DNA from 2 places in the Saccharopolyspora sp. NPDC000359 genome. Region 2 is predicted to be linked to the other one. Evidence: riboswitches for the same ligand, from Rfam matches in the RefSeq annotation. Region 2 holds a riboswitch; the other holds the start of a gene.
The links. A riboswitch is a leader RNA that binds a small molecule or an ion and turns the genes downstream of it on or off. The one in region 2 is predicted to bind FMN.

Region 1: it holds a riboswitch for FMN, as region 2 does, so the genes downstream of both, ribB (3,4-dihydroxy-2-butanone-4-phosphate synthase) here and ABT324_RS08920 (nicotinamide mononucleotide transporter family protein) in region 2, are expected to answer to the same signal.

Annotation. Positions count from the first base shown of each region.
Region 1 is NZ_JBEPDU010000037.1:59,044-66,853, forward strand. It holds gene ABT324_RS22810 (thiamine pyrophosphate-dependent enzyme) at 1-480, shown strand, start outside; gene ABT324_RS22815 (alpha-ketoacid dehydrogenase subunit beta) at 473-1,459, shown strand; gene ABT324_RS22820 (biotin/lipoyl-containing protein) at 1,452-1,775, shown strand; gene ABT324_RS22825 (alpha/beta fold hydrolase) at 1,778-2,422, shown strand; gene ribB (3,4-dihydroxy-2-butanone-4-phosphate synthase) at 2,466-3,113, opposite strand; FMN riboswitch at 3,211-3,339, opposite strand; gene ABT324_RS22835 (hypothetical protein) at 3,590-4,261, opposite strand; gene ABT324_RS22840 (DMT family transporter) at 4,628-5,554, shown strand; gene ABT324_RS22845 (enoyl-CoA hydratase-related protein) at 5,559-6,308, opposite strand; gene ABT324_RS22850 (hypothetical protein) at 6,372-6,626, opposite strand; gene ABT324_RS22855 (damage-control phosphatase ARMT1 family protein) at 6,791-7,810, shown strand, end outside.
Region 2 is NZ_JBEPDU010000009.1:115,218-123,027, reverse strand. It holds gene ABT324_RS08940 (antibiotic biosynthesis monooxygenase) at 1-546, opposite strand, end outside; gene ABT324_RS08935 (NAD(P)H-binding protein) at 567-1,415, opposite strand; gene ABT324_RS08930 (DUF3263 domain-containing protein) at 1,574-1,807, opposite strand; gene ABT324_RS08925 (MFS transporter) at 1,804-3,087, opposite strand; FMN riboswitch at 3,245-3,377, shown strand; gene ABT324_RS08920 (nicotinamide mononucleotide transporter family protein) at 3,468-4,115, shown strand; gene ABT324_RS08915 (M14 family metallopeptidase) at 4,198-5,451, shown strand; gene aceE (pyruvate dehydrogenase (acetyl-transferring), homodimeric type) at 5,574-7,810, opposite strand, start outside.

The sequences.
Region 1 (7,810 bases), on a different contig from region 2:
GGTTGGGCGATCTCGGTGCCCACCGAGCGGCAGGTCGCCGGGGGCTCGGTCGCCGCCCGCGCCGCGGGCTACGGCTTCGAGGGGCACCGGGTCGACGGCAACGACGTGGTCGCGGTGTTCGAGGCGACCCGCGCCGCGCTGGACCGCGCGCGCGACGGTGGCGGCCCGACCGTGATCGAGGCGATGACCTACCGGATGGGTCCGCACTCCACTTCGGACGACCCCGGCCGCTACCGGACGCTGGAGGACGAGCAGGCGTGGGCCGGTCGCGACCCGCTGGCGCTGGCCGCGCGGCAGCTCTCCGCCTCCGACGTCGCCGAGGCCGAGGAGCACGCCACCGCCGTGGTTCGCGAGGTCCGCGAGGGAGTGCAGGCGTCCCCCGCGCCGGACGCGGAGGAGCTGTTCTCGTTCGTCTACCGCGAGCCCACCAAGGCCCTGCTGGAGCAGCAGCGGGCGTGGAAGGAGTCCCTCGATGCCTGAGCTGTCCCTGCAGCAGGCCCTCAACCTGGCCCTGCAGCACGCGTGCGAGGACGACGACCGGGTGCTGGTGTTCGGCCAGGACGTCGGCACGCTCGGCGGCGTGTTCCGGGTGACCGACGGGTTGAAGGCCAAGTTCGGTGACCGGGTCTTCGACACGCCGCTGGCCGAGGCGGCGATCATGGGCACGGCGGTCGGGCTGGCGATGCACGGCTGGCGCCCGGTCCCGGAGATCCAGTTCGACGGCTTCAGCTACCCGGCGCTGGACCAGATCGTCAACCAGGTGGCGCGCATGCACTACCGCAGCCGGGGCGTGCTGAACATGCCGATCACGCTGCGGCTGCCCAGCTTCGGCGGGATCCGCGCGCCGGAGCACCACGGGGAGAGCCTGGAGGCGGTGTTCGCGCACGTGCCCGGCCTGAAGGTGGTGTCGCCGTCCACCCCGTCGGAGGGCTACCACCTGCTGCGGCAGGCGATCGCCGACCCCGACCCGGTGATCTTCATGGAGCCCAAGCCCCGCTACTGGCAGCGGGAGGACTTCGAGCCGTCGGAGCCGGTCGCGCCGATCCCGCCGGGCACCAGCCGGGTGGCGCGCGAGGGCAAGCACGCCACGCTCATCACCTGGGGCGCGATGGTGGCCCGCTGCCTGCAGGTCGCCGAGCTCGCCGCCGAGGACGGGGTGGAGCTGGAGGTCGTGGACCTGCGCTGGCTCAAGCCGATTGACGTCGACGGCCTGGCCGCGTCCGTGGCGAAGACCCGCCGCGCGGTCGTGGTCCACGAGGCCCCGCTGACCGCCGGGCTCGGTGCCGAGGTCTCCGCGCTGGTCACCGAGCGCTGCTTCGGTGAGCTGCGCGCGCCGGTGCAGCGGGTCACCGGCTTCGACGTGCCCTACCCCTCGGGGGCGTTGGAGGACGAGTACCTGCCCAACGCCGACCGCATCCTGACCGCAGTCCAGACCACATTGGAGTACCGCCGTGGCTGAAGTGACCTTTCCGCTGCCCGACCTCGGTGAGGGCCTGATCAGCGCCCGCGTGCTGGAGTGGCTGGTCGAGGAGGGCGACTGGGTGGAGCGCAACGCCCCGCTGGTCGAGCTGGAGACGACCAAGTCGGCGGTGGAGATCCCGTCGCCGCAGTCCGGGTACGTCGCGCGGCTGCACGTCGGTGCCGACGAGGAGCTGGCGGTGGGCGAGTCGCTGGTGACCTTCACGGTCTCCGACGAGCAGGCCGGCATCGTGGGCACCGTGCCCGAGGAGAAGAAGCCGCAGCGGCGGGTCCGCCTGAGCCTCCCGGAGGACTGACCGTGTTCGCCACCGCCGAGGACGGCGCGAAGATCTGGTGCGATGCCGAGCCGGGCCCGACCCCGGTGCTGCTGATCCACGGTTTCGCGTCGGACAGCGAGAGTACCTGGGTGCGCACCGGCTGGACGCGCGCGCTCGCCGAGCGCGGGCACGTCCGGGTCGACCTGCGCGGGCACGGCCAGAGCGAGCGGCCCGCCTCCGGTTACGCCCCGGAGGCGCTGGCCCGCGATGTCCTGGCCGTGCTGGAGGAAACCGGTCTGTCCACTGTGGATGCCGTGAGCTACTCGATGGGCGGGTTGGTGGCGTGGGAGCTGGCGAAGCTGGCGCCCGGCCGCGTCCGGCGGATCGCCCTCGGTGGCATCGGTGGTCGCGCCGCCGACCGCACCTCGATGCGGGGCGTGGCGGAGGCGCTGTCGGCGGACGGCCTGGACGCGTGCGTCGAGGCGGTGGCGGGCCACCGGCTCGAGGGCCCACCACCCGTCCCCGTGCTCTTCGCCGCGGGGGACCAGGACGACATCGCTTCGGACGCACCGGAGTTCGCCGCCGGGCTCGACGCGCCGTTCGTCCCCCTCGGGCGGCGCAACCACCTCAACGCGGTGTCCAGCCGGCTGTTCAAGCAGGCCGCGGCCGACTTCTTCGACCAGTGACTGCCCGGTGGACCCGCGCTGGCCAGCGCGGGTCCACCGGAGTTCAGCCGCGGTTGCGGGCGGCGACCAGGTCCGCGATGGAGATGAGCACGAGGCCGTGCTCGTCGGCGAAGTCGCGCAGCTGCTGGCCGCGCATCATGGTGCCGTCGTCGTTGACGAGCTCGGCGAGCACACCGGCCGGGGGCACCTCGGCCAGCCGGGCGAGGTCGACCGCGGCTTCGGTGTGACCCGGGCGGTCCAGCACGCCGTTGGCGGAGGCGCGCAGCGGGAAGATGTGCCCGGGCTGCACGAGGTCGTCGGGCCGGGAGCCCGGATCGACCAGGGTGCGCAGGGTCGTGGCCCGGTCCGCGGCGGACACCCCGGTGCTGATCCCCTCGCCCGCGTCCACGCTGACGGTGAACGCGGTGCTCATCCGGTCCCGGTTCCGGTTGGTCATCAGCGGGATCTCGAGCCGGTCGAGCAGCTCCGCGGCCATCGGCGCGCAGACGATCCCGGTGGTGTACCGGACGATGAAGGCGATGTCGGCCGGGGTGACCGTGCTGGCCGCGCAGATCAGGTCGCCTTCGTTCTCCCGGTCGGCGTCGTCTACGACGACCACGACCCGGCCCCGGGCGAACTCCCGCACGGCGTCCTCGACCGGGTCGAGCCGCAGCTCCGCCGAGGCCTGGTCGACCGTTGCGCTTGTTGACATCTCCGGTGCCTCCGTTCGCGTCGTGCTGCGCACCGGGGCACCTGCGGGCACGCAGTCACGTCCGACGCGCGCAGCGGCGCGGCGGCAGCATGCCCGCGTGCGCAGCCTCCCATCCGGACTTTCACCGTCGGTCCCGGAGTTCCACCGGGTCAACCGGCCGACTGGGTCGACCGGGTCGCGGACTGTCACCGCCGGTTCGGACTTGCACCGACCCCGGAGCGCACGCAAGTGTGGTTGGCCGGGAGTCTGGCACACCCCACCACCCCAGGCGACCATCTGTCACCCACCTCACTCCCACCACACCTCGGCAACAAGATGAGGTTCCGCCCCAACCTCGAGCGCGGTCCCGGCTCGCCGGTGAGGCGATTCGAATTGGGCGTGCTGCGGCGGCTTCGGCGCTTCACCGAAGACTGGCTTGGACCAGTCGCGCGACCTCGACGATGTCGTGCACGAGTGCGCAAGGACAGGCTGGCCGGTCACGAGGTGAGTGCGACGGCAGCTTCGGCGGTGGCCTGGAGGACTTCATCGGCCGGTGCGCCGGTCACCGGTTCGGCCTCGGCGGAGATGATTGATCGGCCTGAGGTCCTCGAGTCGTAGTGGTGGCCGGTGAAGGGCACGAGGGCGACGATCGGACGGATGTCGCCGGTGCCGTGCTCGTCGAGGAGGCGGCGGAACTTCCGGGTGTCCGTGGCCCTGCGCATGGTTACCTTGGACACGGCCACCACCATCGTGTTGCCCGCCTCGTCGCTGACCGGGTACTGCCAGCGGTCGATGCTCTGGCACGGCGTCCCGATGAGGAACTCCTGCACCTGCCCGTAGGTGAGAGCGGCGCACTCGACGGCGTTCTCGAAACGTTCCCGACCCTTGCGCATCCGCAGCTGCTGCCAGGCGCTGCGGGAATCCCCGCGCCGCGCAGTCCGCTTCGCCTTGCCCAAGTTCGACTGGATGTTGCGGATGACGGCGGATTCAGCGGCGGAGAGCGCAGAGGTGCCGCCCGCCGACCCAGTGACCGCAGCGGTGCCGCCGAACCCGCCCGATGCGCCGAGGGCCACCGCTGTGCCGACCGCAACAGCAACCGGCCCACCACGCCCCTTCTTCAGCAGGATGCGGCGCCCGTCAGGCAACGTGCGCCATCGTTCTTCCGGCATCGTCCTCCCATCCGTTCGGTGCGGACGCATTCTTGACCGGTCGATGAGGACCTGTCCGGCAAAGTGATCTCTATCGACCGAACGGAGTACGAACTCTGGCGCAGTCGCCCTGTCGTCGCTTCGAGGAACGTCGTCGGCGGACTGCGGTCCTCACCAGAACTGTGCTCCCACCGGCCGAATCGAGGTGTGGGGCCGGCCGCCAGAAGTGTGATTTCCATTGAAGTCAGATGTCCGATTTCAATGGGCATTGCGCAGATCGTTGCTCGACAACACAGTCCACCTGGGAAACGGTAGTGGGGCGGGAGGCGCCGGGTGGCTCGACCGGTTCGCGAGGGCGGTGCGGGTGGTCTCGTACCGTGCTGCGACATGGTGCACTTCTTCCGGCGGTACCCGCTGCTGAGCAGGTACGAGGCCGCGCTGCTCGGGATCACCGCGATGTGGGGCGCGACGTTCCTGATCATCCACGTCGCCATGCGACACAGCGGTCCGCTCTTCTTCGTCGGGGTGCGCTTCCTGACCGCCGCCGCGATCGGCGTCCTGGTGTTCCGGCGCACTCTGGCCGGGCTGACCCGGCGGGAGTGGGTGGCGGGCAGCGCGATCGGCGTGATGATCTTCCTCGGATACGGGTTGCAGACCTGGGGCCTGCAGACGATCAGCAGCAGCGCCTCGGCATTCATCAGCGCGCTCTACGTGCCGGTGGTACCGCTGCTGCAGTGGGTCGTGCTCCGCAGGGCGCCGCGCCTGATGACGCTGGTCGGTGTCGCACTCGCGTTCGCCGGGTTGCTGCTGCTGGCCGGACCGGGCGCGGCGGGGATCTCGCTGAGCACCGGCGAGCTCGTCACCGTGCTCAGCGCGGTGGCCATGGCGGCCGAGATCATCCTGATCGGCTCGTTCGCCGGGAAGGTCGACCTCGGCCGGGTCACCGTCGTGCAGCTGTTCGTCGGCGGCGCGCTGTCGCTGCTGCTGATGCCGGTGGCTGGGGAGCGGATCCCGAAGTTCTCCTGGGTCTGGCTCACCGCGGCGGTCGGCCTCGGTGCCGCCAGCTACCTGATCCAGCTCACCATGAACTGGGCGCAGCGCTTCGTCTCCCCGACGAGGGCGACCATCATCTACACCGGTGAACCGGTCTGGGGAGGCGTCATCGGGCGCATCGCCGGGGACCGGCTCCCCGGTCTGGCGCTGCTCGGAGCAGTCCTGATCGTGCTCGGAGTGCTCGTCAGCGAGCTGAAACCCCGCGCGAGGCAGCGCGCCGAACGCCGGAGCCCGGAGCCGGAGATCAGCGCGCCGAGTTGAGCGATCAGGCGCCGGTCCAGCGCGGCGGTCGCTTCGCCAGGAAGGCGGCGACACCTTCGGCCGCGTCGGCGGAGGCCCGGGCGCGGTCCTTGGCATTGGCCGTGTCCAGCCAGCGGGCCTCGTCGTCGGCTGCGTAGGCCGCTTCGACCGCCTGCAGGGTCTCCTGGACCGCGACCGGGGCGTGCCCGGCGATTCGCTCGGCGACGGACAGGGCCTCGCCGAGGGCACCTCCCGGTTCGGTCAGGCGATTGACCAGGCCCAGGTCGTAGGCGCGTTGCGCGGGGAGCGGGTCTCCGGTGAGGAGCAGTTCCCTGGCCACGTTGAGCGGGAGCGCTCGCGGGGCGCGGAACAGACCGCCGCACTCGGCGACCAGACCGAGGCCGACCTCCGGGAACGAGAAGTACGCCGTCCGCGAGGCGACGATCATCGTGGTGGCCAGCGCGACCTCGAAGCCGCCGCCCGCCGCCGCCCCTTCGACCGCGGCGATCAGCGGTTTGCGCAGGCGGCGCCGGGCGATCCCGTACGCCCCGCCGCGCTCGGTGGGGTCACCGGCCCACACGCGCAGGTCGGTCCCGGCCGAGAAGAAGTCCTGGCCGCCGGTGAGCACGGCGGCCAGGACCCCTTCGTCGTCCTCGAAGTCGTTCAACGCGGTGTCCAGTGCTTGCGTCATCGACCCGTCGAAGGCGTTCCGGCGTTCCGGCCGGTCCATCGTGAGGACCAGGACCGCGCCCTTACGCTCCGCTCGCACTGCCACGGCATCGCTCCTCAGCTCGGGTTCCGCAGCCGGGAGTCTAGGCGCCGGTCCGTCGTGCTGGGCTCAGCAGAAGCCGACCGCGTCACCGGTCGGTTCGCCCAGTCGGGAGCCGATGTGGCCGGGGGAGTCCTCGAGGGCGTCCAGGCGGCGGGTGATCTCGGCCTGGACGACGAGCGCTTCGCGCCGGTGCCGCCGCACCAGGTCCCAGCACTGCTGTTCGAGCGCGTGGTTCATGCAGAGCTCGGCGAGCTTGGCGCGGCGGTCGAGCTCGTCCAGCGTGCAGGAGGTCAGCGGCGCGTCGTGCTGGAGAGGGGACATGATCACACCCCGTTCGTCGATGGCTGCCTGGTGGGCTGCCTCCCACTGTGACGTCGGACACCGTCCCCGCGGGCGAGGCGAACTACTCAATCATGCCGCCGCAGATGCCCTGAGTAGTGCGCCGCGCCGTACCCTTCGGAGTGGCTTGCGCGGGAAGGAGCGTCGTGGATTTCGAAGCGCCGGTGATCACGATTGGCGAGCAGGGGTCGTTCGCGTGGAAGGTCTTCCACGAGCGGCACCCCAGGATGCTCGAACGGGTGAGCTCCGCGACGCCGTACGGGCCCGACGTGCGGGACGGGCTGGCCGAACTGCTGAGCGAGTCCACGACCGGGGTCGTCGCCCCGCTCGACGACGAGGCACCGGACCACCGCCGCTGGGCGGCGTGGGCGGCCGGCTGGGTGGGTCGGCCATGGCGGGAGACGCCGTTCCTGTGGGCGGAGAGCTACTTCTTCCGCAGGCTGCTCGCCGCGGTCGGGTACTTCGAGCCCGGGCCGTGGCGCGGTGTCGACCCGTTCGCGCCGATGAAGACCGCCGAGCTCCGCAGCGCCGCGACGGCCGAGACGCTCAAGGCCTTCGACGCCCTGCCGGAGCTCACCGCGCAGGAGCGCGACGCCGCCGTCGTGCAGGCCGCGGTGTGGGGCAACCAGGCCGATCTCGCGTTCCAGCTGTCGACGGGGGTCAGCGGCGCCGCGGGCTTGGTGGCCGGGAGCAGCCAGGAGTTCTGGTCGCTGTTCGACACCGCTGGCCCGGTCCACCTGATCGCCGACAACGCCGCCGGGGAGCTCGCCGCCGACCTGGCGCTGATCGACCACCTGCTCGCGACCGGCCGCGCGAACCACGTCGTCCTGCACGTCAAACCAACGCCGTACTACGTCTCCGACGCAACACCCGCCGACGTGGTCGGCGTCCTGCGCCACCTCGCCGGACTCCCCGGCGAGGTCGGTGCGATCGGGCAGCGGGCCTGGGAAGCCCTCCGGTCCGGACGCGTCGAACTGCGCGCCCACCCGTTCTTCTGCGCCCCGAGGGACTACCGCGCGATGCCGGACGACTTGCGGACCGAGCTGGCTTCAGCCGCGGTGACCGTCCTGAAGGGAGACCTGAACTACCGGCGCCTCGTGGGCGACCAGCACTGGCCCGCCACCACACCGTTCGCGGAAGCGGCCGGGCACTTCCCGAGCCCGCTC
Region 2 (7,810 bases):
GTCGTGGTCGGCCTGCAGGTTGTTCGCCACGACCGCGCGGTGCGCGGCTTCGTCGACGAACTCCGCGTAGTTGACCACCCGGGTGCCGTCGGTGCTGATGTGGAAGTGGTTCGAGATCATCCCGGCCGGGGGCGCCACGTCCGTCCGCCGCGCGAAACCGGGTTCCTCGTCCAGCAGCGTGTCGACGAACCGCCGCGCGGTGTCGTGGCTGTCGGACCGGAACCGCACGGCCACCACGCAGCCCGGTCGGTCCTGGCTGAGCACGAGGCTCCGGTACCGGTGGAACGCAACCGCCCGCGCGGTGCGGTCATCCGGTGCGGTGCGCAGGTGCTCCTCGCAGGAGGCCTGGTCGGACCACTGCGAGTAGTGCAGGAGGGTGCTGCCGTCGGTGCCCACCAGGACGGTGTGCGAGAGCAGGCCGGTCGGCTGGTTGGCGACGTCCGCGGCGGCCCGCGCCGCCGCGAGCTGCCGTTCCGGCGCCTCGGACCACTCGCCGACGAGCACGAGTCCGGCGTCGGCGCGGGTGATGTCGGGCAGGTCGTTCATCTCGGCGGTACCTCCTGGGATCAGCTGAAGTCGGCGGTGTGGTCGGCGACCCACTGCCGGAAGGTCTTGGCCGGTCGGCCGGTGACGTCCCGCACGGTGCTGGTCACGAGGCCTGGGGTGCGGGCGAGTTGGGCGTAGCCGTCGAGCGCTGCTTCGGCGACTTCGCGCGGCGAGCCGGGGAACATCTTGGCGGCGGCCTCGGCGCGTGGGATCTCCTCCCAGCGCAGCGGCCGGCCCAGGGCTTCACCGATGATGCGCACCTGGTCCGCCTGCGTGAGCAGCTCCGGTCCGGTGAGCGTGTGCTTGGCCCCGTGGTGTCCGCTGCTGGTCAGCGCTTCCACGGCGACTGCGGCGATGTCGCGCTCGTGGATTGGCGACAGCTGGGCTTCGCCGAAGGCTCCGCGCACCACTCCGCCCGCGCGGATCTCCGGCGCCCAGGACAGCACGTTCGTCGCGAACGCGTGCGGTCGGAGGAAGGTCCAGTCCAACTCGGAGTGCTCGATCTGCTGCTCGACCTCGGCGTGGAACTGGGCGATCGGGCCGTGCTGCTCGGCCACGTCGTCGCGCACCGCGCCGGAGGAGACGAAGACGATCCGCCGGGCGTGCTGGCCGATAGTCTCGATGATCGCCGGGTTGGCCGGGACCGTGGCGAAGGGCCAGACCAGCAGCACCGAGTCGACCTCCCGCGGCGCGGCGCGCAGGCTCGGCAGGTCGGTCAGGTCGCCGCGCACCGCCTCCACCCCGCTCGGCAGCGCAGCCGGGTTCCGGGCCATCGCGCGGACGTCCGCCCCCGCGCCGTGCAGCAGGTCGACGGCGTGCCGTCCGATGTTGCCGGTCGCACCGATCACCAGGGTCCTGTCGTGGGACATCGCAGCTCCACCTGTCGCTTCGGAGGGCGGCGATCCGCCGCCCGAAAGTAAAGTACAACATGTAGTGCACTTAATGCAACGAGCGTTGTACTTCGACGGGGCGGGGATGCATCGTCAGCGCGCCCGTTCCCGGCGGGCGGGCGCGGTGGTGGGGTGAGTCAGCGGTCGCGGGAGATGCGGCGCTGGGCGCGCTGGTCCCGGCGGTCCAGCAGGCGCTTGACCAGCGCGGGCTGCTGCTTCAGGGCCTCGGGTTCGTCCAGCAGGCGGTTCAGCCGCTGGTAGTAGCGGTTCGGGGAGAAGCCGAAGCGCTCCTGGATGACCCGCTCCTTGTTGCCCTGGTACTGCCAGTGCTCGAGCTCGAAGGCGAGGATCGCGTGATCGGTGTCGTTCATCCGGCGTCCCCCTCCTGCGACGAGCTGCTGATCGAGTCTACCGGTGGGCGCACGCGTGTTCGATCGGCCGTCCGGAGGGCGTTGCTCACACCCGCGCGTGCGGGCTCCCGGTCCTCCGCTCGCGAGCGCAGCGCGACGAGGTGCCTGGTCAGCGCCGCGCCCGCGAGCAGCGCCACCAGCCCGCACACGCCCGGCCAGCCGAAGTACGTGAAAGCCCGCACCCCGAGCCAGGATCCGGCGCTGCCGCCGAGGAAGGCGCAGGTCATGTAGGCCGTGTTGAGCCTGCTGCGGACCTCCGGTCGCAACGCGTAGATCCGCACCTGGTTGGCGACCATGCCCGACTGCATGGTCACATCGAGCAGCAGCGTGCCCAGCACGAGGCACGCCAACCCCGGCACTCCGCCGAAGGTGCCGCCGACGAGCACCGCGGCCGCGGCGATGGTGCCGATCATGCAGGCGAGGTTGACGACGTCCGGGCCCCGCCGATCCGCCTGGCGGCCGGCGACCGGGGTGCAGACCATGGTCGCCGCGCCGACCACCGCCAGCGCGCCGACGGCCGGTGCGCCGAGACCGTAGGTCGGGCCGGTGAGCAGCAGCGCCACCCCGGTCCAGACCGCGGTGAAACCGGCGAACACCATCGCCTGGTAGAAGCACGAGCGCCGCAGCTCCGGCTCGGTGCGCAGCAGCCGCAGCGCTTCGCCGAGCAGCGCCGGGTAGCGCTGCGTCGACGGCGGTTGCGTGCTCGGCACCGCGAACGCCAGGACCCCGGCGATGAGCAGCACGAGCACCGCGGCCACCAGGTACGGCGCCCGCCAGCCGAGCCACTCGCCGAGCGTGCCGCCGAACGCGCGGGACAGCAGCATGCCGCCGATCGACCCGCTCAGCAGCATCCCGATGACCGTGCCGCGCCGGTCCTCGCTCACCAGCCCGGCGGCCAGCGGGCTGACCAGCGGCGCGATCACGGTCGTGGTGCCGATGAGCGCGCTGGCTGCCACGAGCGGCGGGAGCGACGGAGCAGCCGAAGCGGCCAGCAGGCCCACGCCCGTGGCGACGAGCAGGCCCGCGATCAACTTCCGGTACGGCACCCGGTCGCCGAGCGGCACCAGCAGGAAGATGCCGACCGCGTAACCGAGCTGCACGGCCGTGGCGACCAGCGCGGCCACCTCGGGCGGCACGTCCAGACCGGCCGCGACCAGCGGGCTGACCGCCTGCGGGAAGTAGATGTTGCCCACGCTGATCCCGCAGGTCACGGACAGCAGCAGGACGAGCAGGCGGCTCACCGGTCGGGCTCGCGCAGGTCGGCAGAACTGGGCATGGGATTAAGATCCGGTCCCCGCGGGCGGCGGCACAAGCGGATTTCGGACGTGTGATCCGACCCACGTACGCGTCCGGGAACAGATCAGCAGGCGCACGATGTTGCGCAGGACGAACGAAGTCGTGCGCTCCGGGGCTCGGTGAAAATCCGAACCGGCGGTGACAGTCCGCGAACCGGCTCCTCCCCAACGAGGTGTCGGCCGATCCGGTGGAATTCCGGGACCGACGGTGAAAGTCCGGATGAGAGGCAGCGCACGGGTGGCCGGGGCCGGACTGCACCCGCAGGCAGGGGCCCGCATGCTGCCCGCGCACCCCGGCGCGCGCGTCGCCGGTGGGAGGAGCGGGCGTGCGGACTGTCGCGGAATGGTTGCTTGGCAACGGGATCACCGTGCTGGGCCAGCAGATCTCGTGGGCGGAACTCGTCGGGCAGCTGTGCGCCCTGGCCGTGGTCTTCCTCGCCCAGCGCAGGACCCTGGCGACCTGGCCGGTCCAGGTCTCGGCGACGGTGCTGCTGTTCGCGGTCTACGCCTCGGCGCACCTGGGCGGGCTGGCCGTCCGGCAGGTGATGATCCTGCTGATCTCCCTCTACGGCTGGTGGGCGTGGAACCGCCGCAGCGATCCCGTCTACGGCGTCGTGGTGCGCAAGGCCAGGGGAGTGGAGCGGCTCGTGCTGATCGGGGCGCTGGTCCTGGGCACCTCCGCGTTCGCGCTGCTGCTGTCCGCACTGGACGCCTCGTGGGCGCCGTGGCCGGACGCCTGGATCTTCGTCGGCACGCTGGTCGCGTTCTGGGCGCAGGGCCGCGGGTTGGTCGAGTTCTGGTTGGTGTGGCTGGCCGTGGACGCGGTGGGCGTGCCGCTGCAGATCGCCTCCGGCCTGCACTTCAGCGCGGCGATCTACGTCGTCTTCGCGGCCCTGGTGGTGCACGGCTGGTGGAGCTGGAACCGCACCGCGCGCGTGCAGCGGGCGCGGGAGGGTGCTGCTGTCAAGGCTTGACTCCGGGTGTTCGGCGGTGGTGTATGCGGAGTGATCACAATCGCCGGAAGGGGTCGAAATGGGGCGTCTCGCGCGGAGCGCGGTGGTTCCACTGGCCGTCTGCACCCTGCTGGTGGCGCCGACGGCGTCCGCCCAGGAGCGGACCACAGCACCGACGACGGGTTTCGAGCAGACCGACGGAAAGCGGTGGACGACACCGGAGGAGGAGTCCGAGTTCCTGCGGGCCGTCGACGAGGTCAGTGAGGCCGTCTCGGTCGAGGAGATCGGCAGGAGCACGCAGGACCGCCCGCTGCGGCTGGTCCGCGTCGGTGCCCGGTCGGCGCGCACGAGCGTGCTGTTCACCTGCTCGCAGCACGGTGACGAGCCGTCCGGCCGCGAGGCCTGCCTCAGCAGCATCCGCGACCTCGGCCTCACCGACGACCCGCAGGTGCGCGAGCTCCTGCGCACCACGAGCCTGCTGTTCGTGCCCAACGCCAACCCGGACGGCAACGTCGCCAACACCCGAGGGAACGCCGACGGCGTGGACATCAACCGCGACCACCTCGCGCTGGAGACGCCAGAAGCCCGGGCCATCGCGCGGGTGGTGCGCGACGAGCGGCCCGACATCGTGCACGACCTGCACGAGTACGGCGCCAAACCGCCGTACTACGTGAAGGACCTGCTGGCGCTGTGGCCGCGCAACCTCAACACCGCCGAGGGCGTGCACGGCGAGTCGGAGCGGCTGTCCGAGGAGTACGTCCGGCCCGCGGTCGAGGACACCGGGTTCTCCACCGGCGTCTACGGCATCTGGACCGACCCGGAGACCGGGGAGCCGATCAAGCAGGTCGCCGGCGACGGGCAGGAGCGGATCCTGCGCAACACCACCGGCGTCAAGAACGCCGTCGGCCTGCTGGTGGAGACCCGCGTCGACCCGCTGACCGAGGAGGAGCAGGCGGACCCGGCGGTGAACAACCACCGCCGCGTCGACTCCCAGCTCGCCGGGGTCGGGGCGACGCTGCGGATGGTGTCCGAGCGTGGCGGCGAAATCACGGCCGCGACCGCGCGAGCCCGGCTGGCGGGCCTGCGCGACCAGGGCCCGATCTACTTCGGCGGTGCCGACAACGAGCCGCCCGCCCCGGAGCAGGTCGACGAGGACCCGCCGTGCGGCTACCGCCTGACGGCCGACCAGTTCGGCGAGGTGCGCGACGAGCTCGCCCTGCACGGCGTGCGCAGCATCCCGGGGCCGGACGGATCGCGCGTGGTCCCGATGCGCCAGGAAGCCCGCTCCCTGGTCGCCCTGCTGCTCGACCCGCGCGCCGAGTTCCGCCTCGCCGACGGGGAACCCCTGACCTGCTGACCACAGTCGTGAGTGGCGATGGTGGTTAGGACGACCATCGCCGCTCACGAGTCGGTGGTGTGGGGTCGTGAGCGGCGATGGTGGTTGGGGCAACCATCGCCGCTCACGAGTCGGTGGTGCGGTCAGGCGTCGCCGGGGTCCGAGGTCTGGGGGCCGGCGGCTTGGGCGTCGTCCAGGCGGTAGCGGCGGGCCGCCTCGACGACCTGGGACTTGTCCACCTGCCCGGAGCGCGCCAGCGCGGCCAGCGTCGCGACCACAGTGGACTCCGCGTCGACCAGGAACACCCGCCGCGCGGCCGGGCGGGTGTCGGAGAACCCGAACCCGTCCGCGCCGAGGCTGACCATCTCGCCCGGCACCCACGGCCGGATCAGGTCCGGCACCGCGCGCATCCAGTCGCTGACCGCCACCACCGGCCCTTCCGCCTGCGACAGCACCCGCGTCACGTGCGGCACCTGCGGTTCGGCGTCCGGGTGCAGCAGGTTGTGCCGGTCGGCGGCCTCGGCCTCGCGCCGCAGCTGCGACCAGGACGTCGCCGACCACACGTCGGCCTGCACCTCCCACTCCTCGGCGAGCACCCGCTGCGCCTCCAACGCCAGTGGCAGGCTCACGCCCGAGCTGAGGACCTGCGCCTTCGGCCCGTCGCCGCCGGGTGCGGCCTGGTAGCGGTACAGGCCGCGCAGCAGCGCGTCGACGTCGAGGTCGTCCGGTTCGGCGGGCTGCCGGTAGGGCTCGTTGTAGATGGTCAGGTAGTAGAAGACGTTCTCGGCGTCCTCGCCGTACATCCGCCGCAGGCCGTCCTTGACGATGTGCGCGACCTCGAACGCCCACGCCGGGTCGTAGGCGACCACCGCCGGGTTCGTCGCGGCGATCAGCTGCGAGTGCCCGTCGGCGTGCTGCAGGCCCTCACCGGTCAGCGTGGTGCGCCCGGCGGTCGCGCCGAGCACGAACCCGCGGGCCATCTGGTCGGCGGCCGCCCAGAAGCTGTCGCCGGTGCGCTGGAAGCCGAACATCGAGTAGAAGATGTAGATCGGGATCATCGGCTCGCCGTGCGTGGCGTAGCTGGTGCCCGCCGCGGTGAACGACGCGGTCGACCCGGCCTCGTTGATGCCCTCGTGCAGGATCTGCCCCTGCTCGCTCTCCCGGTAGGCCAGCATCAGCTGGTAGTCCACCGGCGTGTAGAGCTGGCCGAGCGGGTTGTAGATCTTCTGCGACGGGAACATCGAGTCCATGCCGAAGGTCCGCGCCTCGTCCGGGATGATCGGCACGAGCCGCGGGCCGATCTCCTTGTCCTTGGCCAGGTCCTTGAGCAGCCGGACGAACGCCATGGTGGTGGCGACCTCCTGCTTGCCCGAGCCGCGCCGCACCACGTCGTAGACCTTGTCGCCGGGCAGCACCAGCGGCTTGGCCTTGGTCCGCCGCTCCGGCAGGTAGCCACCCAGCTGGCGGCGCCGTTCCTGCAGGTACTGGATCTCCGGCGCGTCCTTGCCGGGGTGGTAGTAGGGCGGCAGGTAGGGGTCCAGCTCGTCGTCGGAGATCGGGATCCGCAGGCTGTCCCGGAACTGCTTCAGGTCGTCCAGGGCCAGCTTCTTCATCTGGTGGGTGGCGTTGCGGCCCTCGAAGTGCGGGCCGAGGCCGTAGCCCTTGATCGTCTTGGCCAGGATGACGGTGGGCTGGCCGTGGTGCTCGGTGGCCGCCTTGTAGGCCGCGTAGATCTTGCGGTAGTCGTGCCCGCCGCGGCGCAGGCCCCAGATCTCGTCGTCGGAGAGGTTCTTGACCATGTCCTTGGTGCGCGGGTCGCGGCCGAAGAAGTGCTCCCGGACGAAGGCCCCGTCGTTGGCCTTGTAGGTCTGATAGTCGCCGTCCGGGGTGGTGTTCATCAGGTTGACCAGCGCGCCGTCGCGGTCGGCGTGCAGCAGGGCGTCCCACTCGCGGCCCCAGATCACCTTGATCACGTTCCACCCGGCGCCGCGGAAGAACGCCTCCAGCTCCTGGATGATCTTGCCGTTGCCGCGCACCGGCCCGTCCAGCTGCTGCAGGTTGCAGTTGATCACGAAGGTGAGGTTGTCCAGACCTTCGTTGGCGGCCACGTGCAGCAGCCCGCGCGACTCCGGTTCGTTCATCTCGCCGTCGCCGAGGAATGCCCACACCCGCTGCTGGCTGGTGTCCTTGATGCCGCGGTCGTGCAGGTAGTGGTTGAACCGGGCCTGGAAGATCGCGTTCATCGGGCCCAGGCCCATGGAGACGGTGGGGAACTCCCAGAAGTCCGGCATCAGCCGCGGGTGCGGGTAGGACGGCAGGCCGCCGCCCGGACCGGCGTGCGAGTACTCCTGGCGGAACCCGTCGAGCTGGTCGGCGGACA